DNA from 3 places in the Streptomyces sp. NPDC002787 genome. Region 2 is predicted to be linked to each of the others. Evidence: predicted binding sites of a transcription regulator. Region 2 holds the regulator's gene; each other region holds the start of a gene.
What was found. The regulator HrcA, encoded in region 2, represses chaperone genes, less so after heat shock. The targets are predictions, from matches to a motif close to TTNGCACTCNGNNNNNCNGAGTGCNAA.
Positions count from the first base shown of each region.

Region 1: groES (co-chaperone GroES) is a predicted target of HrcA. The motif match lies at 3,981-4,007, and genes of this name have one in related genera.
Region 3: groL (chaperonin GroEL) is a predicted target of HrcA. The motif match lies at 5,761-5,787, and genes of this name have one in related genera.

Region 1 is NZ_JBSFVC010000005.1:196,948-206,614, reverse strand. Features, by position in the region: gene ACWD26_RS09005 (MOSC domain-containing protein) at 1-36, shown strand, start outside; gene ACWD26_RS09000 (SDR family NAD(P)-dependent oxidoreductase) at 101-874, shown strand; gene ACWD26_RS08995 (ester cyclase) at 975-1,676, shown strand; gene groL (chaperonin GroEL) at 1,750-3,378, opposite strand; gene groES (co-chaperone GroES) at 3,526-3,834, opposite strand; partial or broken gene ACWD26_RS08980 (polysaccharide deacetylase family protein) at 4,061-4,768, opposite strand; gene ACWD26_RS08975 (polysaccharide deacetylase family protein) at 5,428-6,522, opposite strand; gene ACWD26_RS08970 (class I SAM-dependent methyltransferase) at 6,635-7,834, shown strand; gene ACWD26_RS08965 (RNA polymerase sigma factor) at 7,868-9,157, opposite strand; gene ACWD26_RS08960 (YciI family protein) at 9,201-9,557, opposite strand.
Region 2 is NZ_JBSFVC010000019.1:6,034-15,700, reverse strand. Features, by position in the region: gene ACWD26_RS25885 (HAMP domain-containing protein) at 1-931, opposite strand, end outside; gene ACWD26_RS25880 (SpoIIE family protein phosphatase) at 1,035-3,284, shown strand; gene hemW (radical SAM family heme chaperone HemW) at 3,338-4,570, shown strand; gene ACWD26_RS25870 (Uma2 family endonuclease) at 4,675-5,265, shown strand; gene ACWD26_RS25865 (DUF3097 domain-containing protein) at 5,243-6,058, opposite strand; gene ACWD26_RS25860 (MBL fold metallo-hydrolase) at 6,101-6,877, opposite strand; gene hrcA (heat-inducible transcriptional repressor HrcA) at 7,186-8,202, shown strand; gene dnaJ (molecular chaperone DnaJ) at 8,203-9,339, shown strand; gene ACWD26_RS25845 (nitronate monooxygenase) at 9,629-9,667, shown strand, end outside.
Region 3 is NZ_JBSFVC010000012.1:105,633-115,299, reverse strand. Features, by position in the region: gene otsB (trehalose-phosphatase) at 1-187, shown strand, start outside; gene ACWD26_RS18290 (alpha,alpha-trehalose-phosphate synthase (UDP-forming)) at 296-1,729, opposite strand; gene ACWD26_RS18285 (glucosyl-3-phosphoglycerate synthase) at 1,931-2,902, opposite strand; SAM riboswitch class I at 3,034-3,190, shown strand; gene thrC (threonine synthase) at 3,209-4,492, shown strand; gene ACWD26_RS18275 (MoaD/ThiS family protein) at 4,593-4,868, shown strand; gene ACWD26_RS18270 (cold-shock protein) at 5,331-5,537, shown strand; gene groL (chaperonin GroEL) at 5,913-7,535, shown strand; gene ACWD26_RS18260 (NADH:flavin oxidoreductase) at 7,753-8,874, shown strand; gene ACWD26_RS18255 (superoxide dismutase family protein) at 9,062-9,667, shown strand, end outside.

The DNA.
Region 1 (9,667 bases), on a different contig from region 2:
GAGTGGGCGCGGAAGTACGTGGCGGAGCGGAGCTGAAGGCACTGGTGAACGTGCGGTGGAGCAAGCGGACCCGCACAGTTCCGGTCACTACGCTTGCGCCATGACAACGGCTCTCATCACGGGATCGACAGCGGGCATCGGTGCCGCCTTCGCGCGGCGGCTGGCGGCGGACGGACACAACCTCGTCCTGGTGGCGCGCGACACCAAGCGACTGCGCGAACAGGCCACGGAGTTGCACGACCGGCACGGCATCGAGGCGGAGGTGCTGACGGCGGACCTCGCGACGGACGACGGCATCGAGACGGTCGCGCGGCGGCTGGCCGACCGCAAGAACCCGGTCGACCTGCTGATCAACAACGCCGGCTTCGGCAACAAGGGCCGCTTCCTCGAGGTCTCCATGGCCGACGAGCTGAAGATGCTCAAGGTGCACTGCGAGGCGGTACTGCGTCTGACCTCGGCGGCGACGGAGGGGATGCGGGAGCGGGGCCGAGGGGGCGTCGTCAACGTCGCGTCGGTGGCGGCGTTCGTACCGCGCGGGACGTACGGCGCGTCCAAGGCCTGGGTCGTGCAGTTCACCCAGGGTGTTGCGCGGGACCTGGCCGGCAGCGGCGTACGGCTGATGGCGTTGTGCCCGGGCTTCGTCCGCACCGAGTTCCACGACCGGGCCGGCATGGGCACCGACAACATCCCGTCCTGGATGTGGCTCGACGCCGACAAACTCGTCACCGCCGCTCTCGCCGACCTCTCCCGCGGCAAGTCCGTCTCCATCCCCGACCCGCGCTACAAGACGCTGATGGGTGTGGTGAAGGTGGTGCCCCGGGGACTGCTGGGCGGGATCAGCTCGAAGGCGGGGCGGCAGTACGGGCCGCAGTAAGGCGGCCGTGGGGCGTCCGGCTGTCGGACTGCGGCTGCCCGGCGGCGGCCGGACAATGGAGTCGTTGACCGGAAGCAGGGGGGCCGGGAGGTGGTGTGGCATGACGTTCGTGCAGCTCATCGACTGCAGGACCAGCCGGCTCGACGAGATGAACCAGCTGATGGACAGGTGGGTCGAGCAGACCAAGGGCAAGCGGACGGCGACACACAGTGTGGTCGGCACGGACCGGTCCGACTCGTCGCACGTCATCGAGATCGTGGAGTTCGCGTCGTACGAGGACGCGATGCGGAATTCCAACCTGCCGGAGACGGACCGGATCTTCCAGGAGATGGTGGCGCTCTGCGACGAGATGCCCACCTTCACCGATCTGGACGTGGTGCGCGACGAGCAGTTGTACGCGGGCACCGCGCGGCGGTTCTTCGAGACCCTGGCGACGCGGGGGGAACTGCCCCCGTTCAACGACCTGTTGATCGAGGACTACCACGACCACGGCAACGAACCGGACACCCTGGGACTGGACGCCTTCCGGCGGGAGGCCGAGGTGTGGCGAGCGGGCTTCGACTTCGCGTTCACGGTCGACGACCAGATCGCCCAGGGTGACCGCGTGTGCACGCGCTGGACCTGGAACGCCCGGCACAAGGGCGAGTTCCTGGGCATCGCGGCGACCGGGAGGGACGTCACCATGACGGGGACGACGATCCACCGGTGCACGCCCGACGGCAAGATCGCCGAGGCGTGGTGGGAGTACGACCGGCTGGGGCTGATGCATCAGCTCGGAGCCCTGGACGCGCTGGAACAGTGACGGGGCGCCGGCCCACGGGGAAGCCCCCGCTCCGCCGATGCGGAGCGGGGGCTTCTCTTGGCAGCGGGGTGCCTCAGTGGGCGTGGCCGTGACCGTGGCCGTGGCCCGCGTCGGCCGGCTCCTCTTCCTTCTTCTCGACGACCAGGGTCTCGGTCGTCAGGAGGAGGGAGGCGATGGAGGCGGCGTTCTCCAGGGCGGAGCGGGTGACCTTGACCGGGTCGATGACGCCGGACTTGACCAGGTCGCCGTACTCGCCGGTCGCGGCGTTGAAGCCCTGGCCCTTGTCGAGCTCGGCGACCTTGGAGGTGATGACGTAGCCCTCCAGGCCGGCGTTCTCGGCGATCCAGCGCAGCGGCTCGACGGCGGCCTTGCGGACGACCGCGACACCCGTGGCCTCGTCGCCGGTCTTGCCGAGGTTGCCCTCGAGGACCTTGACGGCGTGGACGAGCGCGGAGCCACCACCGGAGACGATGCCCTCCTCGACCGCGGCGCGGGTCGCGGAGATGGCGTCCTCCAGACGGTGCTTCTTCTCCTTCAGCTCCACCTCGGTGGCGGCGCCGACCTTGATGACGCACACGCCGCCGGCCAGCTTCGCGAGGCGCTCCTGGAGCTTCTCGCGGTCCCAGTCGGAGTCCGTGTTCTCGATCTCGGACTTGATCTGGGCGACACGGCCCTGGACGGCCCCGGAGTCACCGGCGCCGTCGACGATCGTGGTGTCGTCCTTGGTGACGGTGACGCGGCGGGCGGAGCCGAGCACGTCGAGACCGACCTGGTCGAGCTTGAGGCCGACCTCCTCGGAGATGACCTCGGCGCCGGTCAGGGTCGCCATGTCCTGCAGCATCGCCTTGCGACGGTCGCCGAAGCCGGGGGCCTTGACGGCGACCGCGTTGAAGGTGCCGCGGATCTTGTTGACGACGAGGGTGGAGAGGGCCTCGCCCTCGACGTCCTCGGCGATGATCAGCAGCGGCTTCGAGGCGTTGGACTGGATGACCTTCTCCAGCAGGGGCAGCAGGTCGGCGATGGCGCCGATCTTGCCCTGGTGGATGAGGATGTACGGGTCGTCGAGGACGGCCTCCATACGCTCCTGGTCCGTCACGAAGTACGGCGACAGGTAGCCCTTGTCGAAGGCCATGCCCTCGGTGAAGTCCAGCTCCAGACCGAAGGTGTTGGACTCCTCGACGGTGATGACACCGTCCTTGCCGACCTTGTCCATCGCCTCGGCGATGAGCTCGCCGACCTGGGCGTCCTGGGCGGACAGACCGGCGACGGCGGCGATGTCGGACTTCTCGTCGATCGGGCGGGCGGTTGCGAGGAGCTCCTCGGAGACCGCGGCGACGGCGGCGTCGATGCCCTTCTTCAGGGCGGCCGGGGAGGCACCCGCGGCGACGTTCTTCAGGCCCTCGCGCACGAGCGCCTGGGCGAGCACGGTGGCGGTGGTCGTACCGTCACCCGCGATGTCGTTGGTCTTGGTCGCCACCTCCTTCACCAGCTGGGCACCGAGGTTCTCGTACGGGTCCTCGACCTCGACCTCACGGGCGATGGTCACACCGTCGTTGGTGATGGTGGGGGCGCCGAACTTCTTGTCGATGACGACGTTGCGGCCCTTGGGGCCGATCGTCACCTTGACCGTGTCGGCAAGCTTGTTGACGCCGCGCTCGAGGGCGCGACGGGCGTCCTCGTCGAACTTCAGGATCTTCGCCATGGGAGCGGTTCAGCCCTCTCGGAAAACGTTGGTGAAACGAACCGCGCCCCCGACGCCCGGCTGATTAATGGTCGCGGGGGCCAGGGGCGCAGCTCAAAGCAATGTGCTTTCGCGGGACGATGTACGCCTCGCGGGAAGCCTGGTGAATTACTTCTCGATGATCGCGAGGACGTCGCGAGCCGAGAGGACGAGGTACTCCTCGCCGTTGTACTTCACCTCGGTGCCGCCGTACTTGCTGTACAGCACGATGTCGCCGGTCTTGACGTCGAGCGGCAGGCGCTCGCCGTTCTCGAAGCGGCCCGGGCCCACGGCCAGGACGACGCCCTCCTGGGGCTTCTCCTTGGCGGTGTCCGGGATGACCAGGCCAGAGGCGGTGGTCTGCTCGGCGTCGAGCGGCTGGACCACGATGCGGTCCTCGAGCGGCTTGATGGCAACCTTGGAGCTGGTGGTCGTCACGATCCGACCTCCCCCTTCGGAGATCTCACGGGGTTAACTGTCTGAGGTGGCGACCAGGTGGATCCGTCGTCGCGGGTGCCGGACCTGCCCGTCGCGTAGTTGGCACTCTCCAGGGGGGAGTGCCAGACCTGAGACTATGACCGCGATTAGCACTCGGTCAAGCGGACTGCTAATTGCGTGGGTTGTGGCGGGGTGTCGGAGGCGGTTCCAGGGGGCCGGAGGGGCGTCAGAGATAGTCCTCCAGGCGGCCGACCGTCAGGCCCTGCTCCTGGATGCGGCGCAGCAGCCGCGTCGTCATCTCCGTGAGCGTCGTGCCCTTGAGCTGTTCGGGGCCTCTGATCCGGGAGTGGGAGAGAACCAGGACGATGTCGCCGGGGCGCAGGTGGTCGCCGACCGTGGGGCGGGGGTCGGTGGTCTGCAGGGCCGCGCGCCACAGGACGACGGCCGAGATGCCGCAGTCGGCGGCGGCGCGGAGCGTGGTGGTGTCGTAGACGCCGTACGGCGGGCGGAAGAGGGTCGGGCGGACACCGAAGCGCTGCTTGAGCTTGTGCTGCTGGCCGCAGATCTCCGCCCGCTGTCCGGCGTACGGCAGGCCGCGCAGGGCGGTGTGGTCGAGCGTGTGGTTCTGCACGGTCACCCCGACCGCGCGCAGCCGTGCGAAGTGGCCGTAGCCCGGCCCCACGACGCTGTCCGTCAGGAACATGCTCACCGGCAGCCGCAGCTCCCGGACCATGTCGACGAACCGGGGGTCCCTCTCGGCCCCGTCGTCGTACGTGAGGAAGACGACCTTGTCCCGGGTCCGCACACGATCGACGACGGGCGGCAGACCGGGCCCCGCCGCGCCCGGGGCGGACGGCCGGTCGGGGACCTTGGGCGCGGGGGCGAGGGGGGCGGCGAGGCCCCAGCGGCGGTACGGGGGCGAGTCGGGGCGGAGGTGGTGAGGGGAGGCGTCGGGGGCGGGGGCGCGTGCGCGGGTGCGCGGGACGGAGGGGGTGGAGGGGGTGGAGGGGGCAGGGGTCGATGCGCCGTCGGCCCCGCCGGGGCGGGACGTGGCTGAACTTGGACCGGTGGGCCGGGCGCTCGAGGGCGCGGCCGTCGAGGTCGGGGCCGGGGTCGGGGGTGCCGGAGTCGGTGTCCGGGGCGTCGCTGCCGCTGATGCCCCCGGCCCTGGCGCCGGCCGTGGGCCCTCCGCCTCCGCTTCGGCCCCCGGTCCCTTCGCCGCCACCTCGGCCCCCGGTTTCTCCGCTCGGCCGGCGTGGTCGACGGGGTCGGGCGCGCATCCGGCGAGGAGCAGTACGGCGAGAACTGCGAGGGAGGAGAGGGCGGCCACGGCGCGGGCGACCGGCGTACGGGCCGTCGAAGCGCGCGCCCCGCGTCGCACTACCCGCGCTGCCCGTACTCCCCGCGCTCCCCGCGCTCCCCGCGCTGCCCGTACTCCCCGCGCTCCCCGCGCTGCCCGTACTCCCCGCGCTGTCCGCGCTGCTCGCGCTGTCCGCTCTGCTCGGGTTCCTCGCCCTCCAGGCACCCGGCGTCCTCCCGTCGCCCTTCCCCCTCCTCGTCCTCGTCCTCCCGGCCGGCCGCCCCCGGCGTCCTTCACAGGTAGTCCTCCAGCCTCGCCACCGCGTACCCCTCGGCGGTCACCAGGTTCAGGAAGCGGCGGATCATGTCGGGCATGGTGCCCTTCCAGTCGGCCTTGCCCCGGAAGTGGCTGAGGACGATGTCGCCGGGGCGGAGTTCGCGGTCCCATTCGCGGTAGTCCCAGCGGTCGGCGAAGACCTCCTCGTTCCAGAGGGGGACCGCCTTGACGCCGCAGGTCTTGGCGGCGCGGAGGGTGTCCTGGTCGTAGCTGCCGTACGGCGGCCGGAAGAGGGTGGGCCGTTCGCCGTACCGCTTCTCGATCACGTCCTGCATGCCGCAGATCTCGCGTTTCTGGGCGGCGTAGGAGAGGGCGGGCATGAAGCGGTGGTTGAGGGTGTGGTTGTTCAGGACGACGCCACGGTCCCGCATCCGCTCGAAGTAGCCGTAGTCCTCCTTGATCAGGTAGTCGCTGAGGAAGGCGGTGTACGGGATCCTCAGGTCGCTCATCATGCGCAGGAAGGCGGGGTCCTTCTCGGCGCCGTCGTCGATGGTGAGGAAGACGACCTTGTGGCGGGTGGGGACGGTCGTGAAGACCGGCGGGAGTCCGTCCTCCACGTGTCCGTCGACCTCGAACCCCTTGCGGGTCTTGAGCGCCGGTTTCGTCGCCGGGGGCGCGGGCGGGAGCAGGGGCGCCTGGGTCAGCCCCCAGCGCTTCGCGGCGGCGACCCGCGCGGCGTGCGCCCGGCGCGACTTCGCGGCGTACCTGTCGATGGCCCGCGCGGCGGGCGCGTCAAGAGGGCGCCGCCGTCCGGGCTGACCGTGGACCGGATCCGCGCTCTCGAGTTCCCCGGAGCCACGGGAAGGCCCGGACCCGCCGGAACCGCTCCCCGAAGCCTTCTCGGCACCGCCCCAGGTGCACCCGGACACGATGACCGCCACGGCGAGCACGGCGGTACCTCCCAGGAGACCGCCGCCCAGGAGACCGCCGCCCCGGAGGCCGCCACGCCGGAGGCTGCCACGCCGGAGACCGCCGCCCCGGGGGCCACCGCTCCCCCTCCCGGAACCCGACCACTTGGCACCCTTAACATCATTTTGTCGTACAAATCGCATGGCGCTGCATCCTCGCAGGCCGCCCCCTTCCCACCGCCCCGACACCGCCGACGGCCCCACACGGTCCACCGACTGGCCTACAACGCCTCCCTCCCTGGCGGACAATGGCCCGGTGAACGACCTCGATCCCGCCGCCTTCCTCACCCCCCTCCTCACCCCGGAGGGCCGCGCTCTCCTCGACGAGGTGCGCGGTACCGAGCCGGCGCGGGAGTTGGCCGTGGCGACCCGGTTGCGCCGGGACCACCCGGCCGAGCTCGTCTCGGCGGCGATGGCGCAGGCCCGGCTGCGGCAGCGGGCGGCGGCGAAGTTCGGCGCGGCGGACGCGGAGCGGATGTTCTTCACGCCGAACGGGGTCGAGCAGTCGACCAGGACGACCGTGGCGACGTACCGGGCGGAGCGGATGCGCGCCCTGGGCGTGACCTCCGTGGCCGACCTGTGCTGCGGCATCGGCGGCGACGCGATCGCCCTCGCGCGGGCCGGCATCCGCGTCCTGGCCGTCGACCGCGACCCCCTGACGGCGGCGGTGGCCCGCGCCAATGCCGACGCGCTCGGCCTCGCCGACCTGATCGAGGTGCGGGAGGCGGACGTCACGGACGTGGACGTCGCGCCGTACGACGCGGTCTTCGTGGACCCGGCCAGGCGCGGCGGCCGGGGCCGGATCTTCGACCCCGAGGCCTACTCGCCCCCGCTCTCCTGGGCCGTCGCCACCGCGCTCAAGGCGCCGCGCGCCGCCCTGAAGATCGCCCCCGGCATCCCCCACGAGGCGGTCCCCGCCGAGGCCGAGGCCGAGTGGATCTCGGACGGCGGCGATGTGAAGGAGGCGGTGCTCTGGTTCGGCACGGGGGCGGCGGCCGCCGTCCGCGCGACCCTTCTCCCCGGCCCGCGCACCCTCCTCGGCCGCGGCCTCCCCGACCCCCGTGTCCGCCCCGTCGGCCGCTACCTCTACGAGCCCGACGGCGCCGTCATCCGCGCCCACCTCGTCGCCGAGGTCGCCGCCGGACTCGACGGCGGCGGTCTCATCGACCCGACCATCGCCTATGTGACCGCGGACGCCCTCCACCCCACCCCCTACACCACCGCGTACGAGATCACCGACCAACTCCCCTTCAACGTCAAGAAGTTGAAGGCCCTGCTCAGAGAGCGTGAGGTCGGCATCCTGACCGTGAAGAAGCGGGGGTCGGCCGTCGAGCCGGAGGAGCTGCGGAAGAAGGTCAAGCCACAGGGACGCAACTCGGCGACGGTCTTCCTGACCCGGGTCGCCGGCGCCCCGACGATGCTGATCGGCCACCCGGCGCCCCAGCCCTCCCCGTGACGCAAGCCCCTCACACCCCCTCCCCCTATCCCCTCACTCCCCCTCCGCCCGCGCCAGCAGCAACGCCCGCTCCCGCTCGTTGCGTGCCAGCCCCGCCGCCCGTACGAACTCCTCCCGAGCCTCCTCCGTACGTCCCAGCCTCCGCAGCAGGTCCCCGCGCACGCTCGGCAGCAAGTGGTAGTCGCGGAGGGCGGGTTCGGCGGCCAGGGCGTCCACGATCTCCAGGGCGGGACCCGGGCCCTGCGCCATGGAGACGGCGACCGCCCGGTTCAGCTCCACCACGGGCGACGGGGAGCGGGCGGCGAGCAGGGCGTACAGGGTCGCGATCCGCTGCCAGTCCGTCTCCTCGTACGTGTAGGCCTGGGCGTGGCACGCGGCGATGGCGGCCTGGAGGGCGTACGGACCCGGGGCGCCCGTGGCGGTGGCGGTGGCGCGGCCGAGGGCGGTGAAACCGCGGGCGATGAGGAGACGGTTCCAGCGGCGGCGGTCCTGGTCCTTGAGCAGGACCGGCTCCCCGGAGGGCCCCGTGCGGGTGGCGGCCCTCGACCCCTGGAGCTCCAGCAGGGCCACCAGGCCGTGCACTTCGGGCTCCTTGGGCATCAGCTGGGCGAGGACCCGGGCGAGTCGGAGGGCGTCCTCGCAGAGGGCGGGCCGCAGCAGGTCGTCGCCGGCGGTGGCCGCGTAGCCCTCGTTGAAGATCAGGTAGATGACCTCCAGCACCGAGTCGAGGCGGGCCTCGCGGTCGGGGCCGTAGGGGACCTCGAAGGCGACGGCCTTGGTGGCGAGGGTCCGTTTGGCGCGGACGACGCGCTGGGCGATCGTCGGCTCGGGGGCCAGGAAGGCGCGGGCGATCTCGGCCGTGGTCAGGCCGCCGAGGAGACGGAGGGTGAGGGCGATACGGGCCTCGGCGGAGAGCACCGGGTGGCAGGCCGTGAAGACGAGGCGGAGCAGGTCGTCGTCGATGTCGTCCGGGTCGGACGGCTGGTCGACATGGGGTCCCGCCGCCTCCAGGTCCCGGCCCACCTCCGCGAGCTTGCGCGCATAGCGCTCCCGGCGGCGCACGAGGTCGATCGCCCGGTGCTTGGCCGTGGCCATGAGCCAGGCACCCGGGTTGTCCGGCACCCCGTCCCGCGGCCACTGCTCCAGCGCCGCGACCAGCGCGTCCTGCGCCAGCTCCTCCGCGATGCCGACGTCCCGCACGATCCGCGCGACACCGGCGATGAGGCGGGGCGACTCGATCCGGAAGACGGTTTCGACGGCCGTGCCGGAATCGGGGGCGGGAGCAGGAGCGGGGGTGGGAGCGGGGGTGGGCTGTGGGGTCACAGCCCACCATCAGACACCCGGAGGACAACTTCGCCAAACAGGCTCAGCCCTCCTGGATCTCCCGCACCTCGCAGGTGACCGTCCAGTGCTCCTCGTGCACCTTCAGGAACCGCTTGGCCCACTCGACCGCCTCGGCCATGTCCTTGCACTGCATCAGCGCATAGCCCCCGACGACCTCCTTGGTCTCGGTGAACGGCCCGTCGGTGACCGACAGTTGCCCGCCCTCCCAGCGCACCCTCTTCCCCTGCGCGGTCGGCATCAGGCCGGCCGTGTCGAGCATGACCCCGGCCTTGGTGATCTCCTCCAGCAGATCCCCCATCCGCTGGATCAGCTCGGGGCTCGGCCCCTCGGCGGGCGCGGTCGTCTCGTCGATCCGGACCATCGACAGGTAACGCGGCATGGTGACTCCCTCGGTAAGGATCGGCGGGGTCTCTCCCCGCCTCTCACCCCTACGTCGAACGGGCCCCGCACGGATCGACACGGCCGCCAAGAAATCTTCGACATTCTTTG
Region 2 (9,667 bases):
TGTTGCGGACCTGCGAGGTCAGGTTCGACGCCATGAAGTTGACGTTGTCGGTGAGGTCCTTCCAGACGCCGGAGACACCCCGGACCTGGGCCCGCCCGCCCAACTGCCCCTCGGTGCCGACCTCGCGGGCGACGCGGGTCACCTCATCCGCGAACGCGGAGAGCTGGTCGACCATCGTGTTCACGGTGAGCTTCAGTTCCAGCAGCTCGCCGGTCGCCTCGACGGTCACCGTACGGGTGAGGTCACCACGTGCCACGGCGGTGGTCACCAGCGCGATGTCACGTACCTGGGCGGTCAGCCGGGACGCCATCGTGTTGACCGCCTCGGTCACGTCCCGCCAACTGCCCGACAGCCCGCGGACCTTGGCGCGGCCCCCGAGCCGCCCCTCCGTGCCTACCTCACGGGCGACCCGGGTCACCTCGCCGGTGAACAGCGACAACTGGTCGACCATCTTGTTCACGGCACGGCCCAACCGCCTCAGGTCACCCCGGAGTTGACGGTTGCCGTCGTGCAGGTCGACGCGCTGGGTCAGGTCGCCGCCAGCCACCGCGTCCAGCACCCGGGTGGCGTTCGCGGCGGGGGCGACCAGGGCGTCGAGCGTCTGGTTCACGTCGTCGACACGGGTCGCCCAGGCGCCCTGGCCCGGACTGGCCGAGAGCCGCTCGTCGAGCCGGCCATGCCGGACCAGCTCCCGCCGTACGCGCTGCACTTCGCTGCCGAAGTGCGTACTGCGGTCGATGATCTGGTTGAAGAGGGCGCACAGCTCCGCGACCGGTGCGGGGCCCGTCTCCGGGATCTTCGTGAAGCTGCCGTCACGGGCGGCGGTCATGGCCGCGGTCAGCGCACGCAGATCGGATGCCCGGATCAATCCGTCCGTTCGGCTGTCTTTTTGACCGTCTTCGAGCACCCGCGTAGCACTGTTCTCACTCATGGTGGCCCACTTCGGTAACTCGGCGCTTATGGGCGTGGCCAGTCTGTCACTCTGTCCGTGCCGCCTGAGGCCTATTCGTCCGAACTTCTCAGGGAGCCGCTCAGTGGGGGCCATTCCGACGCAACGGGAGACCGTGTCCTGCGCTCCTGGCACGCCGGCGCACGCGGGGGCAGGGGCCCTGGCGGGTGCGGGGGTGCACGCGGGCGCCGACCGGCGCGCGGTGGCGCACGTGTCGCTTCCCGGGGGTCCGCTCGCGCCGGGAGCCGCCCGGCGCTTCGTCGGCGCAGCGCTCGCCGAGTGGGCCGAGCTCGACCTGCCGGGCGCCGCCGCCCTCCCCGCCCGTCTCGTCGAGGACGTGCTCGTCGTGGTCAGCGAGCTGGTCACCAACGCCGTCGTCCACGCGGGCACGACCGTCGAACTGCTCTGCCGGCTCGGCCACGACGACCCCACCGGCTCCGGCCGACTGCTCGTCGAGGTCTCCGACCACCATCCCTCCCGGGCGGTACGGGGAGAGGGCGCCGAGCGTCCTTACCTCGTCGAACGGCCTTACGGGGCAGCCGAGTACGGGCGCGGGCTGCGTCTCGTCGCCGCGCTCTCCGAAGCCTGGGGCATCACCTACCGCACGGGCATGAAGACCGTCTGGGCCCGGCTGTCGGTCGACGGGGCGATGGCGGTGGAGGACGCGATCGAGACGTTCGGCGGTGACCAGGGGGATGTGGACTGGGATGCGCGGGCGTACGCCGGTGCCGACGCGGAGCTGGAAGAGGCAAGTGCGCGGGCGTACGCCGGTGAGGCCGGCCTCGAACACGGTCGAGGCCCCGTCGACCTGGTGCTCCCCGGCCCGCGGCGCGGCGGGGAGCACGACCGGCAGTGGCTGAACCGGGGCGCCCTCTCCTTCCTCGCGGAGGCGTCCGATCTGCTCGCCGGGCAGCTGGACGAGGACCTGGTCGCCGCGCTCGCCGGACAGCTGCTGGTGCCGAGGCTGGCCGACTGGTGCGCGGTGTGGCTGGAGGACGAGGGGATGGGCTGGCGTGGCGGCGACGGTTCGCTCGGCCCCGCGCCCCGGCTCGCCCGCGTCTGGCACGGCAGCGAGAACCGCATCGAGGAACTGCGCCGAGCCCTGGAGCAGGACCCGCCGAGGCTCCCGGAGTCGGTGCGCTCCCGGGCGGTGCCTGTGCCGTGGCCGGGGACTGGGACGGGGCCTGGGACTGGGACGGGTTCGGGGCTGGGGTCGGCCTCGGGAACTGGAAGCGGGAGCGGGACGCCTGAGGGCGTAGGCCAGGGCGAGGGTGAGAGCGGACCGGTGGACGCGGGCGGGGAGGGCCGGCCCGAGGAGTACGACGCCGGCTCCCTGGGGGCCCGTGGAGGCGGGCCCCGGACACCGGACGAAGGCGGGGCCGCGCTCGCCTATCGGCTGATCGCCGGTGGGCGGCCGCTCGGCACGCTCGTCATCGGCCGGGCCGGACTGCTCCGGTTCCCGGACGAGGTGACCGGGCTGGTCGAGGACCTCAGCCGACGGATCGCGCTGTCCATCGGGGCGGCCCGGCAGTACGCCCGCCAGGCCACCATCAGCCGGGTCCTGCAACGCGGGCTGCTGCCGGGCGCGGTCGCCGAGATCCCCGGCGTGTCGAGCGCCCTCGTGTACGAGCCGTGCGACCAGGGCGGACCCAGCGGCGACTTCTACGACCTGTTCCCGGCGGGCCACGGCCGCTGGTGCTTCGCGATCGGCGACGTCCAGGGCAAGGGCCCCGAGGCGGCGGTGGTCATCGGCCTCGCCCGCCCCTGGCTGCGGCTGCTGGCCCGCGAGGGCTACGGCGTGGCCGACGTGCTCGACCGCCTCAACCAGCTCCTCCTCGACGACGCGACGGAGGCGGCGGACGCGGCCGCCCGCGCCCTCGTCACGGCCGGCGACCCCGGCCTCGTCGACCCCGACGGCCCGCAGACCCGCTTCCTCTCCCTCCTCTACGGCGAACTCGTCCCCGTCGCCGGCGGCGTCCGCTGCACCCTCGCTTCCGCCGGACACCCGCTGCCGCTGCTCCTCGGCCCCGACGGCGACGTACGGACCGTGGCCGAGCCGCAGACGCTGCTCGGGGTGATCGAGGACACCGAGTACGTCTCCGAGACGTTCGAGCTGCGCACCGGCGACACCCTGCTGTGCGTGACCGACGGGGTCACCGAGCGGCGGAGCGGCCCCCGCATGTTCGACGACGGGGACGGCCTCGCCGGCGCGCTCGTCGGCTGCGCAGGACTCGACGCCCAGCTGATCGCCGAACGCATCCGACGCCTCGTCCACGAGTTCGGGGAACGGCCGCCGGACGACGACCTGGCGCTGCTGGTGCTGCAGGCGGAGTGAGGGCGGAACCGGTCCTGAACGAGAACCGGCGGGCGTGCTGGACAATGGAAGGCATGCCTTCCGCACTCCCCGACGGTGAGCCCGTCCCCGACGACGGGGCGCTCCCCGCGCACGCCCTGGCCGGCGCGGCCGAGCGTCCCCTCGGGTTCTATCTGCACGTCCCGTACTGCGCGACCCGCTGCGGCTACTGCGACTTCAACACCTACACCGCGACCGAGCTGCGTGGCACGGGCGGCGTCCTCGCCTCCCGCGACAACTACGCGGACACCGTGATCGACGAGATCCGCCTCGCCCGCAAGATCCTCGGCGACGACCCGAGGACCGTCGAGACCGTCTTCGTGGGCGGCGGCACGCCCACGCTGCTGGCCGCCGACGACCTCGTACGGATGCTGGGGGCGATCCGCGACGAGTTCGGCCTCGCGGACGACGCGGAGGTGACGACGGAGGCGAACCCGGAGTCGGTCGACCCCGCCTATCTGGAGACCCTCCGCGCCGGCGGCTTCAACCGCCTCTCGTTCGGGATGCAGAGCGCGCGGCAGCACGTCCTGAAGGTGCTCGACCGTACGCACACGCCGGGACGCCCGGAGGCGTGCGTCGCGGAGGCGCGCGCGGCCGGCTTCGACCACGTCAACCTCGACCTGATCTACGGCACGCCGGGGGAGTCCGACGACGACTGGCGGGCCTCCCTGGATGCCGCGCTCGGCGCCGGGCCGGATCACATCTCGGCGTACGCGCTGATCGTCGAGGAGGGCACCCAGCTCGCGCGGCGCATCCGCCGGGGCGAGGTGCCCATGACGGACGACGACGTCCATGCCGACCGCTACCTCATCGCCGAGGAGACGCTCTCGGCGGCCGGCTTCGACTGGTACGAGGTCTCCAACTGGGCCACCTCGGATGCGGGCCGCTGCCTCCACAACGAGCTGTACTGGCGCGGTGCCGACTGGTGGGGAGCGGGGCCGGGGGCGCACAGCCACGTGGGCGGCGTGCGCTGGTGGAACGTCAAGCATCCGGGGGCGTACGCGGGGGCGCTGGCGGCGGGGAAGTCACCGGGAGCCGGGCGTGAGCTGCTGGCGGACGAGGACCGGCGGGTCGAGCGCATCCTGCTGGAGCTGAGGCTGCGGGAGGGGTGCCCGTTGTCCCTGCTGCGCGAGGAGGGGCTCGCTGCGGCGGCTCGTGCGCTGGCCGACGGGCTGCTGGAGGCGGGGCCGTACGAGGAGGGGCGAGCGGTGCTCACGCTGCGGGGGCGGTTGCTGGCGGACGCGGTGGTGCGGGACCTGGTCGACTGATCACCCTGGCGGGTGAATCAGTGCGGAACGCGGGTTCGGTACCTAACCTGGTTCGTAGGCTGCCGCCGTAATTGCACGGTGGCGGAAACCGGAGGACTGCGGAGATGACCGCTGTGGACGACCGACCGATGACCACCGGCATCGTGAAGGTCTTCGAGAACCTTGAGGTTCCCGAAGGCTTCAAAGTCGAACTCCTCCGGGGGGTAATTGTGATGACGGCGGGGCCAGACGTGGCCCACAACGACATCGTGGAGGCGGTGCAGGACCAGATCCCCCGGCGGTATTGGCGGCGACTTCAGACCCAGGACATCGCCATCCTCGAAGAGACCAGTGAGCCGCAGCCTGACCTTGTGGTGATCGAGCGAGGGGCCGGACCCGGTCACGGAAGGCTGATGCCCTCCGAGGTCATCACCTTGTTGGTGGAGGTCGTTTCCAAGACAAGCGTGGACCGGGACTACACGGTCAAACGGTCGATCTACGCAGCGGCCAAGATCCCTGCCTACTTCATCATCGACCCCATCATGGGCCAGTGTGTGCTCCTCACCGAGCCGACGGGTGAGGGAGAAGACGCGGACTACCGGTGCCAACGGATCACCAAGTTCGGCGACCTCACCCCGCTGGAGCACATCGGCATTGAGCTGGACACCAGCGAATTCGCCGCGTACGAGAAGGTCAGGCCTCACCGCTACCCGTGACGAAGTCGATCAACTCCTCCACCCTCCCCAGCAACTCCGGCTCCAGGTCCTTGTAAGACCCCACCCGCCCCAGAATCGCCTGCCACACCGCCCCCGTGTTCTCCGCGGGCCACCCCAGCGCCCGGCACACCCCCGTCTTCCAGTCCTGCCCGCGCGGCACGCGCGGCCACGCCGTGATGCCCACCGCCGACGGCTTCACGGCCTCCCAGATGTCGATGTACGGGTGGCCCACGACGAGCGCGTGCTCGCTGGTCACCGACGCGGCGATCCGGGACTCCTTGCTGCCGGGGACCAGGTGGTCGACCAGGACCCCGAGACGCGCGTCGGGCCCCGGGGCGAAGTCCGCGACGATCGACGGGAGATCGTCCACGCCCTCCAGGTACTCCACCACCACGCCCTCGATGCGCAGATCGTCGCCCCACACCTTCTCGACGAGTTCGGCGTCATGGCGGCCCTCGACGTAGATGCGGCCGGCGCGGGCCACGCGGGCGCGGGCGCCCGGGACGGCCACCGAGCCCGAGGCCGTGCGGGAGGGGCGGACCGGGGCCGACGACGAGGGGCGGACCAGCGTCACCACCCGGCCCTCCAGGAGGAAGCCACGGGGTTCCAGCGGGAACACCCGGTGCTTGCCGAAGCGGTCCTCCAACGTCACCGTGCCCGCCTCGCAGCGGATGACGGCGCCGCAGAAGCCGGTGGTGGGTTCCTCGACGACCAGACCGGGGTCGGCCGGGACCTCGGGGGCCGGCTTGGGCTTCTTCCAGGGAGGGGTCAGGTCGGGTGAGTACTGGCGCATCCGGATGACGATAGGAGAAGCCGCGCCCGGAAGCTCCAGGGGTCAGCGCGACACGCCGAAGCGGCGGGCCAGCGCGTCGCGTTGGGCCCGTACGAAGGCCGCGTCCACCACCGCCCCGTGCCCGGGGACGTAGAGCGCGTCCTCGCCGCCCAGGGACAGGAGGCGGTCCAGCGCGGCCGGCCAGCGGGCGGGGACGGCGTCGGGACCGGCCTGGGGCTCGCCGGACTCCTCGACCAGATCCCCGCAGAAGACGACCTCCGGAGCACCCGCCCCTGCCGACCCCTGAGCACCCGCCCCTGCCGACCCCGGAGTCCCCGGAACCAGCACCGCGAGGTCATGGCCCGTGTGGCCGGGGCCGACGTTCGCCAGCAGCACCTGGACGCCGCCGCCCAGGTCGAGGGTCCACTCGCCGGAGACATGGTGGCGGGGCGGGACGAGGAGGTCGGCGGCCTCGGAAGCCGCCGCCGGATCGAGACCGTGGCGTACGGCGTCCGTGCGGAGAACATCACGTTCGCGGGTCAGCACCCCGCCCAGGCCGACCGCGCCGAAGACCTCCACCCCGGCGAAGGCGGCCGCCCCGAAGACATGGTCGAAGTGGGGGTGGGTGAGCGCGAGATGTGTCACACGGGCGCCGCCGAGCAGTTGACGCGCCTCGGCGCGCAACCGCGCGCCCTCTCGCAGGCTCGAACCCGCGTCGATCATGAGGGCCGCACCGTCCCCGACCACCAGCCCGACCGTGCAGTCCCAGCCGGGCAGGCGGCACCGGCCGACACCAGGCGCCAATCCCTCCCACCCGAGCTCTTCCCAAGTCACCGTCATGAGCCGACGCTAGCTGTAGCTCCCCGGGCGAAGTGTTCCGGGGAGGGCACCCGCCCGGTCGGAAAAGCGTCACCATCGCCCCGCCCCCGTCCGTCGACGACGCGTACCCGTCAGTAGAAATCGGTCCGGCGCCGCCGGTGAAAGCGACCCGACATCGCCGGACAGGTCGGTACACGTCGGCATGACGTGGCTGGACCGGCCTTGCCGGGGGCGTACCCCACCGCCGTACACTGGGCGGGGAGTGTTGGCACTCGCCCGGGGTGAGTGCCAAGGGGGAGTCACAGGAGAGCGAGCTGGAGGTGTGCGCGATGCTCAGTGAACGCAGGCTCCAGGTGCTGCGCGCCATCGTCCAGGACTACGTGGGCACCGAGGAGCCGGTCGGTTCCAAGGCGCTGACGGAGCGGCACAACCTCGGCGTCTCCCCGGCGACCGTCCGCAACGACATGGCGGCGCTGGAGGACGAGGGCTTCATCGCCCAGCCCCACACCAGCGCGGGCCGCATCCCCACCGACAAGGGGTACCGGCTCTTCGTCGACAAGCTGGCCGGCGTCAAGCCCATGACCCCGCCCGAGCGGCGCGCCATCCAGAACTTCCTGGACGGCGCGGTCGATCTCGACGACGTGGTGGCGCGGACCGTGCGGCTGCTGGCGCAGCTCACGCGGCAGGTCGCCGTCGTGCAGTACCCGTCGCTCACGCGGTCGACGGTGCGGCACGTGGAGCTGTTGTCGCTGGCGCCCGCCCGGCTGATGCTCGTGTTGATCACGGACACGGGACGGGTGGAGCAGCGGCTGGTGGACTGCCCGGCGCCCTTCGGAGAAACGTCACTCGCCGATCTGCGCGCCCGGCTGAACAGCAAGGTCGCGGGCCGCCGGTTCACCGACGTTCCCCGGCTGGTCGAGGACCTGCCGGAGGCGTTCGACGTCGAGGACCGGGGCACGGTCACGACGGTGCTCTCCACCCTCCTCGAAACCCTCGTCGAGGAGAACGAGGAGCGGCTGATGATCGGCGGCACCGCCAATCTCACCCGCTTCGGACATGACTTCCCCCTCACCATCCGGCCCGTTCTGGAAGCCTTGGAGGAGCAGGTCGTCCTCCTCAAGTTGCTTGGCGAGGCCGGGGATTCGGGCATGACCGTACGCATCGGTCACGAGAACGCCTATGAGGGACTCAACTCCACGTCCGTCGTCTCCGTCGGTTACGGTTCGGGCGGCGAGGCAGTAGCGAAGCTGGGCGTGGTCGGACCTACGCGCATGGACTATCCGGGAACGATGGGAGCGGTACGAGCGGTGGCACGGTACGTCGGACAGATCCTGGCGGAGTCTTAAGTGGCCACGGACTACTACGCCGTGCTCGGCGTGCGCCGCGACGCGTCTCAGGACGAGATCAAGAAGGCGTTCCGGAGGCTCGCGCGCGAGCTGCATCCGGACGTCAATCCCGATCCGAAGACCCAGGAGCGGTTCAAGGAGATCAACGCCGCCTACGAGGTGCTCTCGGACCCGCAGAAGAAGCAGGTCTACGACCTCGGCGGCGACCCCCTGTCCCAGGCGGGCGGCGGAGGCGCGGGCGGCTTCGGCGCCGGCGGCTTCGGGAACTTCTCGGACATCATGGACGCCTTCTTCGGTACGGCGTCCCAGCGTGGTCCTCGGTCGCGTACGCGCCGGGGCCAGGACGCGATGATCCGGCTGGAGATCGACCTCGACGAGGCGGCCTTCGGCACGACGAAGGACATCCAGGTCGACACGGCCGTCGTCTGCACCACGTGCAGTGGTGAGGGCGCGGCTCCGGGCACGACCGCCCAGACCTGTGACATGTGCCGTGGTCGTGGTGAGGTCTCGCAGGTCACGCGGTCCTTCCTCGGCCAGGTCATGACCTCCCGGCCCTGTCCGCAGTGCCAGGGCTTCGGCACGATCGTCCCGAACCCGTGCCCCGAGTGCGCGGGCGACGGGCGCGTGCGGTCGCGCCGGACGCTCACGGTCAAGATTCCGGCCGGTGTCGACAACGGCACGCGGATCCAGCTGGCCGGTGAGGGCGAGGTCGGGCCCGGTGGCGGTCCCGCCGGTGACCTCTACGTCGAGATCCACGAGCTGCCGCATCCGATGTTCCAGCGGCGCGGCGACGATCTGCACTGCACGGTGACGATCCCGATGACGGCGGCGGCGCTCGGCACGAAGGTGCCGCTGGAGACGCTGGACGGTCTTGAGGAGGTCGACATCCGACCCGGGACCCAGTCCGGGCAGTCGATTCCGCTGCACGGGCGGGGTGTCACGCATCTGCGCGGTGGCGGGCGTGGGGATCTGATCGTCCACGTCGAGGTGCAGACGCCGACGAAGCTCGACCCCGAGCAGGAGGGGTTGCTGCGGCAGCTCGCCGCGCTGCGGGGGGAGGAACGGCCTACGGGGCAGTTCCAGCCGGGGCAGCAGGGCTTGTTCTCTCGGCTGAAGGACGCGTTCAACGGGCGGTGAGTGGGGTGCGTTGTCGGGTGCGGGCCCGGTGGGGCTTCTCGCGCAGTTCCCCGCGCCCTTGAAAGATCAGGCCCCTGCGGGCCTGAAGGACCAGCCACCCGTCGGCCTGAAAGACCAGCCGCCCGCAGGCATGAAAGGCAACCGGCGGCGCCCCTGAAAAGCACGGGGCGCAGCCCCTGCTTTTCAGGGGCGCGGGGAACTGCGCGGCCCGCCCCCCACGCACCCGCACCCGACGACCACCGTCCGCCCCCGATTCGGCTGCGCCCAGAGCGCGTGGCACCATGCCGTCATGTCCTCCGCGCTGACCGATCTCGTCCCGCTCCCGATC
Region 3 (9,667 bases), on a different contig from region 2:
CGGCGACGACCTGGGCGACCTCCCCGCCTTCGCCACCATCGAAAAGCTACGCACCGAAGGCACCCCCGGTCTGCTGGTCTGCAGCGGCAGCGCGGAGGTCACGGAACTGTCGGAGCGGGCGGACGTGGTGGTGGAGGGCCCGGAGGGAGTGGTGCGCTTGCTGGCAGCAATCGCCGAGCACGTATAACGAGGGGGTGCGCGCGGTTCTTTTCAGGGGCGCGGGGAACTGCGCGGGCAACCACACACCACCCGCACTCGCCCGATGCACAGGAACCCCCGAGCTGTTAGGCGCCCCTCACTCCTCCAACGCCCGCAACTGATCCAGGAACCACCGCGTCGGCGGCAACGCCGTAGCCGCGGCGGCGAGCCGTTTCGTACGCTCACCCCGCTCAGCCGCCGGCAGGCACAACGCCTCGTGCAACGCCTCCGCCGTACCGACCACGTCATAGGGGTTCACCCCCACCGCGTCGTCCCCCAGCTCCTCGTACGCCCCGGCCTCCCGCGACAGCACCAGCGCACACCCCTCGTCGGAGACCACCGGCACCTCCTTGGCGACCAGGTTCATACCGTCCCGGATGGGGTTCACCAGCGCCACGTCCGCCAGCCGGTACGCCGCCAGCGACCGCGCGAAGTCGTCCTTCAGATGGAGGATGACCGGGGTCCAGTCCGGCGTGCCGTACCGCTCGTTGATGTCGTCCGCGACCCGCTGGACCTCGGTCATGTAGTCCCGGTACACCGCGAGGTCCTGCCGCGACGGGTACGCGAGGGCGACGTGGACGACGCGCTCGCGCCAGGACGGCTGGTCGTCGAGGAGCTGCCGGTAGGCGTGCAGGCCCCGCACGATGTTCTTGGACAGCTCCGTGCGGTCGACGCGGACGATCGTGCGGCGCGGGGTGCCGTCGGGGGCCGTACCGATCTGCTCCCGCAGCGCGGCCATGCGTGCGTCGACGTCCGCCTCGTGGGCGCGGGCCCGCAGGAAGTCCGCGTCGGCGCCCAGGCCGTGCACGCCGATCCGGGTGCCGGAGGAGATGCCGGGGCCCAGCACGGCGTGACAGCACTCGGTGAACGCGTCCGCCCAGCGCTGTGTGAGGAACGCGGCCCGGTCGGCGCCGAGGATGCCGCCGAGCACCTTCGCGGCGATGTCGTCGGGGAGCAGCCGGAAGTACTCCACCGGCGCCCACGGGGTGTGTGAGAAGTGGCCGATGCGCAGGTCGGGGCGGAGTTCGCGCAGCATGCGGGGGACCAGGGTCAGGTGGTAGTCCTGCACGAGCACGGCCGCGCCGTCCGCCGCCTCCTGCGCGAGCGCCTCGGCGAAGGCGTGGTTGTACGTCTCGTACGAGGCCCACTGGCGCCGGAACTCCGCGTCGAAGGACGGCTCCAGCGGGGTCTGGTAGAGCATGTGGTGCACGAACCACAGCGTGGAGTTGGCCACGCCGTTGTAGGCGTCGTGGTGCACGTCGGCGGGGATGTCGAGCATGCGGACGCGCTGCCCTCCGGTCGCGTCCACGGAGAGGTGGGCGCCGGAGGAGCGCCGTACCGCCTCGCGGTCGCCGTCGCCCAGCGCCGAGCAGACCCACACCGCGCCGACGTCCGGTCCGATGGCCGACAGGCCCGAGACGAGCCCGCCTCCGCCGCGCTTGGCGGTGAGTGCGCCGGTTTCGTCGAGCGAGAAGGAGACCGGGCCGCGGTTGGACGCGACCAGGACTTCCGCGCCGTGCGTTGATGCCATACGGCTCAACCTAGCCAGCGGTGGAACCGGTCAAACGTACGGTTCGGCCGTATACAGGAGCGCCCCGGGGGGTGGGGGGTGCCTGTGGGACGGCGAGTGCGGGTCCGGTGGGGGCTTGTCGCGCAGTTCCCCGCGCCCCTGAAGACCAGGCCCTGCGGGCCTGAAAAGCACGGCCCGCCACTCGACCGCTCGACCCCTCGCTCAAGCGGCCCTCCGCCGCGCGTACTCCGTGATCTCGATCATCGGCGGCCTCTCCTCCAGGTCCACCGAGTACGTCCGCGGCTCGAAGCCCTCCGCACCCCGCTCGAACTGGGTCAGGACGGGCCGGACCAGGTGGCCCCGGGCCAGCCGGAGCTGAGCCGTTCGATAGATCGCCGCGGACATGCGGCCGAGCGCCGCGCCGTCCTGGTGGCGGTGCTTGCGGACGCCCACGTCGACCTGCGCGAGCGCGTCGAGGCCGACCAGGTGGAGCGCGTCGATCAGCATGCCCAGCTCCACGCCGTAGCCCACCGGGAAGGGGAGCTGTTCCAGCAGGGATCGGCGGGCCGCGTACTCGCCGCCGAGGGGCTGGACGAAGCCGGCCAGCTGGGGCCAGTGCATGTTGAGGAGGGGGCGGGCCATGAGTTCGGTCACACGGCCGCCCTGGCCGGCGGCCGTCGTGCCGGAGGCGCGCCCGTCGGACACCGTGAGGGGGCGGTCGTACATCGCCTTGACGAGGTCGACGCCGGGATCGGTGAGCAGCGGGCCGACGATCCCGGAGACGAAGTCGGAGGAGAACTCCTTGAGGTCCGCGTCTATGAAGCAGACGATGTCGCCGCTCGTGACGAGGAGGGAGCGCCACAGGACCTCGCCCTTGCCGGGGGCGGTGGGCATACGGGGCAGGATCTCGTCGCGGTGGACCACCGTCGCCCCGGCCGCCGCGGCCACCTGGGACGTACGGTCGGTCGAGCCGGAGTCGACGACCACGATCTCGTCGACGAGCGGGACCTGCAGCATGAGGTCATGGCGGATGATCGCGACGATGTCGCCGACCGTCGCCTCCTCGTTCAGCGCGGGCAGGACGACGCTGATCGTCTGTCCCGAGGCCCGTTTCGCGGCCATGATCTTGTGGAGCGGGCGGTCGGCCATGGACCAGGAGCGGGTGCTCAGCCAGCGCTCGACTTCTTTCAGCACAGTGCGCGGCTCCTCTGCGTTCATCTCGCGGTTCGGACGGCTCTCTCAACTGTCCTGGCCTTCGGTTACAGTCTTGGACAACGCTGGTGACCATCGCATGTCGGTGTTCGTGTGCGTATACAACCAAATACCGCTCATCCAGAGGGGCAGAGGGATACGGCCCGATGAAGCCCCGGCAACCCTCCAGCCGGTCTCGTGACGATCACTGTCGATCACCCCGCGAGGCTCCCGGCTAGGGAAGGTGCCAAATCCGTCTCACGGCGAGATGCGTCGTGAGGAAGATGAGGAGAAAGGGCCTCGCCTCACATGGCTGCGCAGACTGTTGTAACCGAATCCACGAAGACCGTCGACCTCGGCCCCGCCGCCGCCCTCAGCTGTCGCGAGTGCGGTCACCGCGTTCCGCTGGGACCGGTCTTCGCCTGCGAGGAGTGTTTCGGGCCGCTGGAGATCGCGTACGACTACTCCGCCTACGAGGCGGAGGAGCTGCGGAAGAAGATCGAGTCCGGGCCCGCCAACATCTGGCGTTACGCGCCCCTGCTGCCCGTCCCGGCCGATGTCGCCGACAAGCCGAACATCAACCCCGGCTGGACCCAGCTCGTCAAGGCCGACAACCTGGCGCGTGAGCTGGGCGTGACCGGCGGGCTCTACATCAAGGACGACTCCGGCAACCCGACGCACTCCTTCAAGGACCGCGTAGTCGCCCAGGCCCTGGAGGCGGCCCGCGCCTTCGGCTTCACCACCCTCTCCTGCTCCTCCACCGGCAACCTCGCCGGTGCCGTGGGCGCCGCCGCCGCGCGCGCCGGTTTCCGGTCCTGTGTGTTCATCCCGCACGACCTGGAGCAGGGCAAGGTCGTCATGGCCGCGATCTACGGCGGCGAGCTCGTCGGCATCGAGGGCAACTACGACGACGTGAACCGCTTCTGCTCCGAGCTGATCGGCGACCCGGCCGGCGAGGGCTGGGGCTTCGTCAACGTCAACCTGCGGCCGTACTACGCGGAAGGGTCGAAGACGCTCGCGTACGAGATCTGCGAGCAGCTCGGCTGGAAGCTGCCGGACCAGCTGGTCGTGCCGATCGCCTCCGGGTCGCAGCTCACGAAGATCGACAAGGGTCTGCAGGAGCTGATCAAGCTCGGGCTCGTCGAGGACAAGCCGTACAAGATCTTCGGCGCGCAGGCGGAGGGGTGCTCGCCGGTGTCGGTGGCCTTCAAGGCCGGGCACGACGTGGTGCGGCCCCAGAAGCCGAACACCATCGCGAAGTCGCTCGCGATCGGCAACCCGGCGGACGGGCCGTACGTCCTCGACATCGCCCGGCGTACGGGTGGGGCCGTGGAGGACGTGAACGACGAGCAGGTCGTCGAGGCGATCAAGCTTCTCGCGCGGACCGAGGGGATCTTCGCGGAGACCGCGGGCGGGGTGACGGTCGGAGTCACCCGGAAGCTGATCGAGAACGGGGTGCTCGACCCCTCGCTGACGACGGTCGTCCTCAACACGGGGGATGGTCTGAAGACGCTGGACGCGGTGGCCGGGACCGGGCTCACCGCGACGATTCGGCCCAACCTTGATTCGTTCCGTGCGGCTGGTCTTGCGTAAGGCTCGTTACCGCTAGTTGTTCGGCTGCGGGCCTGTGAGGGCTGGTCGCGCAGTTCCCCGCGCCCCTCAGGTTCGCTGCACTTCCCGGAGGTTTCACATCATGTCCGTCAACGTACGCATTCCTACCATCCTTCGTACCTACACCGGTGGTCAGGCCGAGGTTCAGGCCGAAGGAGCGACCCTCGCCGAGGTCATCGCCGACCTGGAGAAGAACCACAACGGGATCGCCGCCCGGGTTCTGGACGATCAGGGCAAGCTGCGGCGGTTCGTGAATGTGTACGTGAATGACGACGATGTCCGGTTCGAGCAGGGGCTGGAGACGGCCACGCCCGACGGTGCGGGCGTGTCGATCATCCCGGCCGTCGCGGGCGGCTGACCCGCGGTCAGTACCGGCCGGTAGTAACCGTCGGTAACAATGATTACCGAGCGTTCATCGAATTGCCCCCTCCGCGAGAGAAGCGGAGGGGGCAATTCTCTATGATTGAGCACGGTACAGTTGGGGAACCCGGGCCGATCACCGTAGTGATTTCATGCCGGGCGCATATTTGATCGCGCCGCACGCCCTATATGAAGTAGCCAAAGTGTGCATGACTTTTGCGTGTTTCATTCCTTTTGTGGGGCCCGACTTGCCCTGAATTCGGGGGAATTGTTCGTACATTCCCGACCGGTCGTGTCCAGAATTCTCGTCCGATTGCCCTGTTGCAGAGGGCAGTTGGACAGATACATTCGGCCGCGGTCGACGCGTTCCGGCGCACACCCCCAACCGTTGGGGGGTGAGGTCTGACCCGGATCCACGAAGTGTGGATCTGTGCAAGGGCCAGTAATAGGGGAGTTAGGCATGGCTCAGGGCACCGTCAAGTGGTTCAACGCGGAGAAGGGGTACGGCTTCATCGCGGTCGACGGTGGTGCGGATGTATTCGTCCACTACAGCGCGATCCAGATGGACGGTTACCGCACCCTGGAAGAGGGCCAGCGGGTCGAGTTCGAGATCTCGCAGGGTCAGAAGGGGCCGCAGGCGGACATGGTCCGGCTGGCGGCCGGCTGAAGTACGCGCCGGGTTTCAACGCAGCGACGTTCTTCGTTCTTTTCGGGAGGGCTCGCACCCCGTACAGGGGTGCGGGCCTTCCTGCGTGTGGGGGTGACCTAGAGGCTCCGAGCCGCTGACGAGCCGCGTCGAGCCGCTGCCGGGAGGGCGCGCGGGGGCGCGTTCACCTGCGGATCACCGAGAGGCGCTTGCACTCGCAGGGGGCGAGTGCTAATCATTGGCGTTAGCACTCTGAAGGTGAGAGTGACAACGAGGACCGGGTCGGTGAGGCCCGCAGGCCATGTGGGGCAAGGAACCACGAGGCAGGCAGGCCGTCCGTCGCGGGCGCCAGCGCGGTCCGGAGCAATCCACCCCAGTCCGGGAGGACCACTTCACATGGCCAAGATCATCGCGTTCGACGAGGAGGCGCGGCGCGGCCTCGAGCGCGGCATGAACCAGCTCGCGGACGCCGTCAAGGTGACGCTCGGCCCCAAGGGCCGGAACGTCGTCCTCGAGAAGAAGTGGGGCGCCCCCACGATCACCAACGATGGTGTGTCCATCGCCAAGGAGATCGAGCTCGAGGACCCGTACGAGAAGATCGGCGCCGAGCTGGTCAAGGAAGTCGCGAAGAAGACGGACGACGTAGCCGGTGACGGCACGACGACCGCGACTGTCCTCGCCCAGGCGCTCGTCCGCGAGGGCCTGCGCAACGTGGCGGCCGGCGCCAACCCGATGGCCCTGAAGCGCGGTATCGAGAAGGCCGTCGAGGCCGTCTCCGGTGCGCTGCTCGACCAGGCCAAGGAGGTCGAGACCAAGGAGCAGATCGCCTCCACGGCCTCCATCTCCGCCGCCGACACCCAGATCGGCGAGCTGATCGCCGAGGCCATGGACAAGGTCGGCAAGGAAGGCGTCATCACGGTCGAGGAGTCGCAGACCTTCGGTCTGGAGCTCGAGCTCACCGAGGGCATGCGCTTCGACAAGGGCTACATCTCCGCCTACTTCGCGACCGACATGGAGCGCATGGAGGCGGTGCTCGAGGACCCCTACATCCTCATCGCCAACTCCAAGGTCTCCAACGTCAAGGACCTGCTCCCGCTCCTGGAGAAGGTCATGCAGTCGGGCAAGCCGCTGCTGATCATCGCCGAGGACGTCGAGGGCGAGGCCCTGTCGACCCTGGTCGTCAACAAGATCCGTGGCACCTTCAAGTCCGTCGCCGTCAAGGCCCCGGGCTTCGGTGACCGCCGCAAGGCCATGCTCGGCGACATCGCCATCCTCACGGGCGGCGAGGTCATCTCCGAGGAGGTCGGCCTCAAGCTGGAGAACGCGACCCTGGATCTCCTGGGCCGCGCCCGCAAGGTCGTCATCACCAAGGACGAGACCACGATCGTCGACGGCTCCGGCGACACCGACCAGGTCCAGGGCCGGGTCAACCAGATCCGTGCCGAGATCGAGAACTCCGACTCGGACTACGACCGCGAGAAGCTCCAGGAGCGCCTGGCGAAGCTCGCGGGCGGCGTGGCCGTCATCAAGGCCGGTGCCGCGACCGAGGTCGAGCTCAAGGAGCGCAAGCACCGCATCGAGGACGCCGTTCGCAACGCGAAGGCGGCCGTCGAGGAGGGCATCGTCGCCGGTGGTGGCGTGGCCCTGCTCCAGGCCTCCACGGTCTTCGAGAAGCTGGACCTGGAGGGTGACGAGGCGACCGGCGCCAACGCCGTGAAGCTCGCCCTGGAGGCCCCGCTCAAGCAGATCGCCGTCAACGGTGGTCTCGAGGGTGGCGTCATCGTCGAGAAGGTGCGCAACCTGCCCGTCGGTCACGGTCTGAACGCCGCGACCGGTGAGTACGTCGACATGATCGCCGAAGGCATCATCGACCCGGCGAAGGTGACCCGTTCCGCCCTGCAGAACGCCGCCTCCATCGCCGCGCTCTTCCTCACCACCGAGGCCGTCATCGCCGACAAGCCGGAGAAGGCCGCCGCGCCCGCCGGTGGCGGTATGCCGGGCGGTGACATGGACTTCTGATCGACCCTGGTCGATCACCGTCCCGCGTGTACCGAGGGCGGCACCCCCTGCCGAGTCAGGGGGTGCCGCCCTCGGGCGTGTCCGGGGTCACAGTCGGTGGGATGCCGCGGTGGAATTCCGTGACGGGCGGGGTGGTTGAGCAGAGAAGAACTTACATGCGTGCGCATGTAGTGCATCTTCCGCTCGATGTCCGTACGACCCACCGAGGAGCCCCCACGTGACCACCGCCTCCACCTCCCGTGCCGCCGAGGTGCTGTCCCGCCCCGTCACGATCAACGGTCTGACCATCCCCAACCGGATCGCCATGGCCCCCATGACGCGGGTGTTCTCGCCCGGCGGTGTGCCCGGCGCGGACGTGGCCTCGTACTACGGGCGGCGGGCTGCCGCGGGGGTCGGGCTGATCGTGACCGAGGGGACGTACGTCGGGCACGAGACGGCCGGAGACCTGGACGGGGTGCCCCGGTTCGCCGGGGAGGAGCAGCTCGCCGGGTGGGCGAAGGTCGCCGAGGCCGTGCACGCCGGGGGCGGCACGATCGTGCCGCAGCTGTGGCACATCGGCACCGTCCGGCAGCAGGGCAAGCTCTTCCCGGACGCCCCGGTGTTCGGTCCCTCCGGACTGAAGGTCGACGGCACCGAGGCCGAGGGCGGCCGGGCCATGACGCAGGCCGACATCGACGAGGTCATCGCGGCCTTCGCCAAGTCCGCCGCCGAGGCCGAGCGCATAGGCATGGACGGCGTCGAGCTCCACGGCGCCCACGGCTATCTGATCGACCAGTTCCTGTGGGAGCGCACCAACCGCCGTACGGACTCCTACGGCGGTGACCTCGTCGCCCGTACGAAGTTCGCGGCGGAGATCGTGGCGGCCGTACGGGACTCCGTGTCCGCGACCTTCCCCGTCATCTTCCGCTACTCGCAGTGGAAGCAGGAGGCGTACGACGGGCGGCTCGCCGAGACGCCCGAGGAGCTGGAGGCGCTGCTGAAACCGCTGGTCGCGGCCGGTGTCGACGCGTTCCACGCCTCCACGCGCCGCTACTGGCAGCCGGAGTTCGAGGGCTCCGAGCTCAACCTCGCGGGCTGGACGAAGAAGCTCACCGGCAAGCCCACCATCACCGTCGGCTCGGTCGGCCTGGACGGCGAGTTCCTCGCGGCGTTCACCGGTGAGGGGGCGACCCTCAAGGGGATCGACGACCTGTTGGACAGCCTGGAGGCCGAGGAGTTCGACCTCGTCGCCGTGGGCCGCGCGCTGCTCCAGGACCCCGAGTGGGCGGCGAAGGTGCTCGACGGCCGCTTCGGTGAGCTGAAGGCGTTCGAGCCGGCCGCGCTGGGCTCCCTCAGCTGAGGATCTTTCGCCAACTCTCCTCATTACCTGGCGGTAGTGATCTAATTCCGTCATATGCGTCGTTGTAGGGTCGAGCCCGCAGCGTCGCCCGGCACCCCAACGGCCGCTCTTCCGGTGGCAGTTGGGGTGTTCTGTTGTGTGCGGCCGCTCCCCTTCACCCCCCTCCAGGAACGGGACGAGAGATCCAATGGCACGACACAAGCTCACCCTCAGGAGCAAGCGCCTCATCGCGGCCGGTGCCGCCGTGGCGGCCGTGGCGGGCGGTCTCGCCGTCGCCGCCACGGCGGGAGCCAGCGAGACCGTCGGGAAGGCGTCCGCGAACGCGTCCGTGGACGCGTCGGTGAAAGCGTCCGTGAAGGCGCCCGTACAGAAGGTCGTCGTCAAGACGGTCTTCGCGCCGGCGGACACCGCCGACCTGGCTCCGGCGGTCACCTACAACACCGAACTCGTGCCACTAGCCGGGCGGGTGCAGGTCAAGGAGGAGCTGCGGCGGGACGGCGGTACGCGGATCGAGTTGCGGCTGCGGGACCTCGTCGCGAACCGTACGTACGGCGCCCACGTCCACACCAAGCCGTGCGGGAAGCTGCCCGCCGACGCCGGGCCGCACTACCAGGACAAGCTGGACCCGAAGCAGCCGTCCGTTGACCCGGAATACGCTAACCCCGAGAACGAGGTGTGGCTGGATCTGAACACCAACGACGACGGCTCGGCGCGTTCCGTCGCGGTCGTCGACTGGCGGTTCCGTGACGGCGGGGCCCGTTCCGTGGTGCTGCACGAGACGGCCACCTCCACC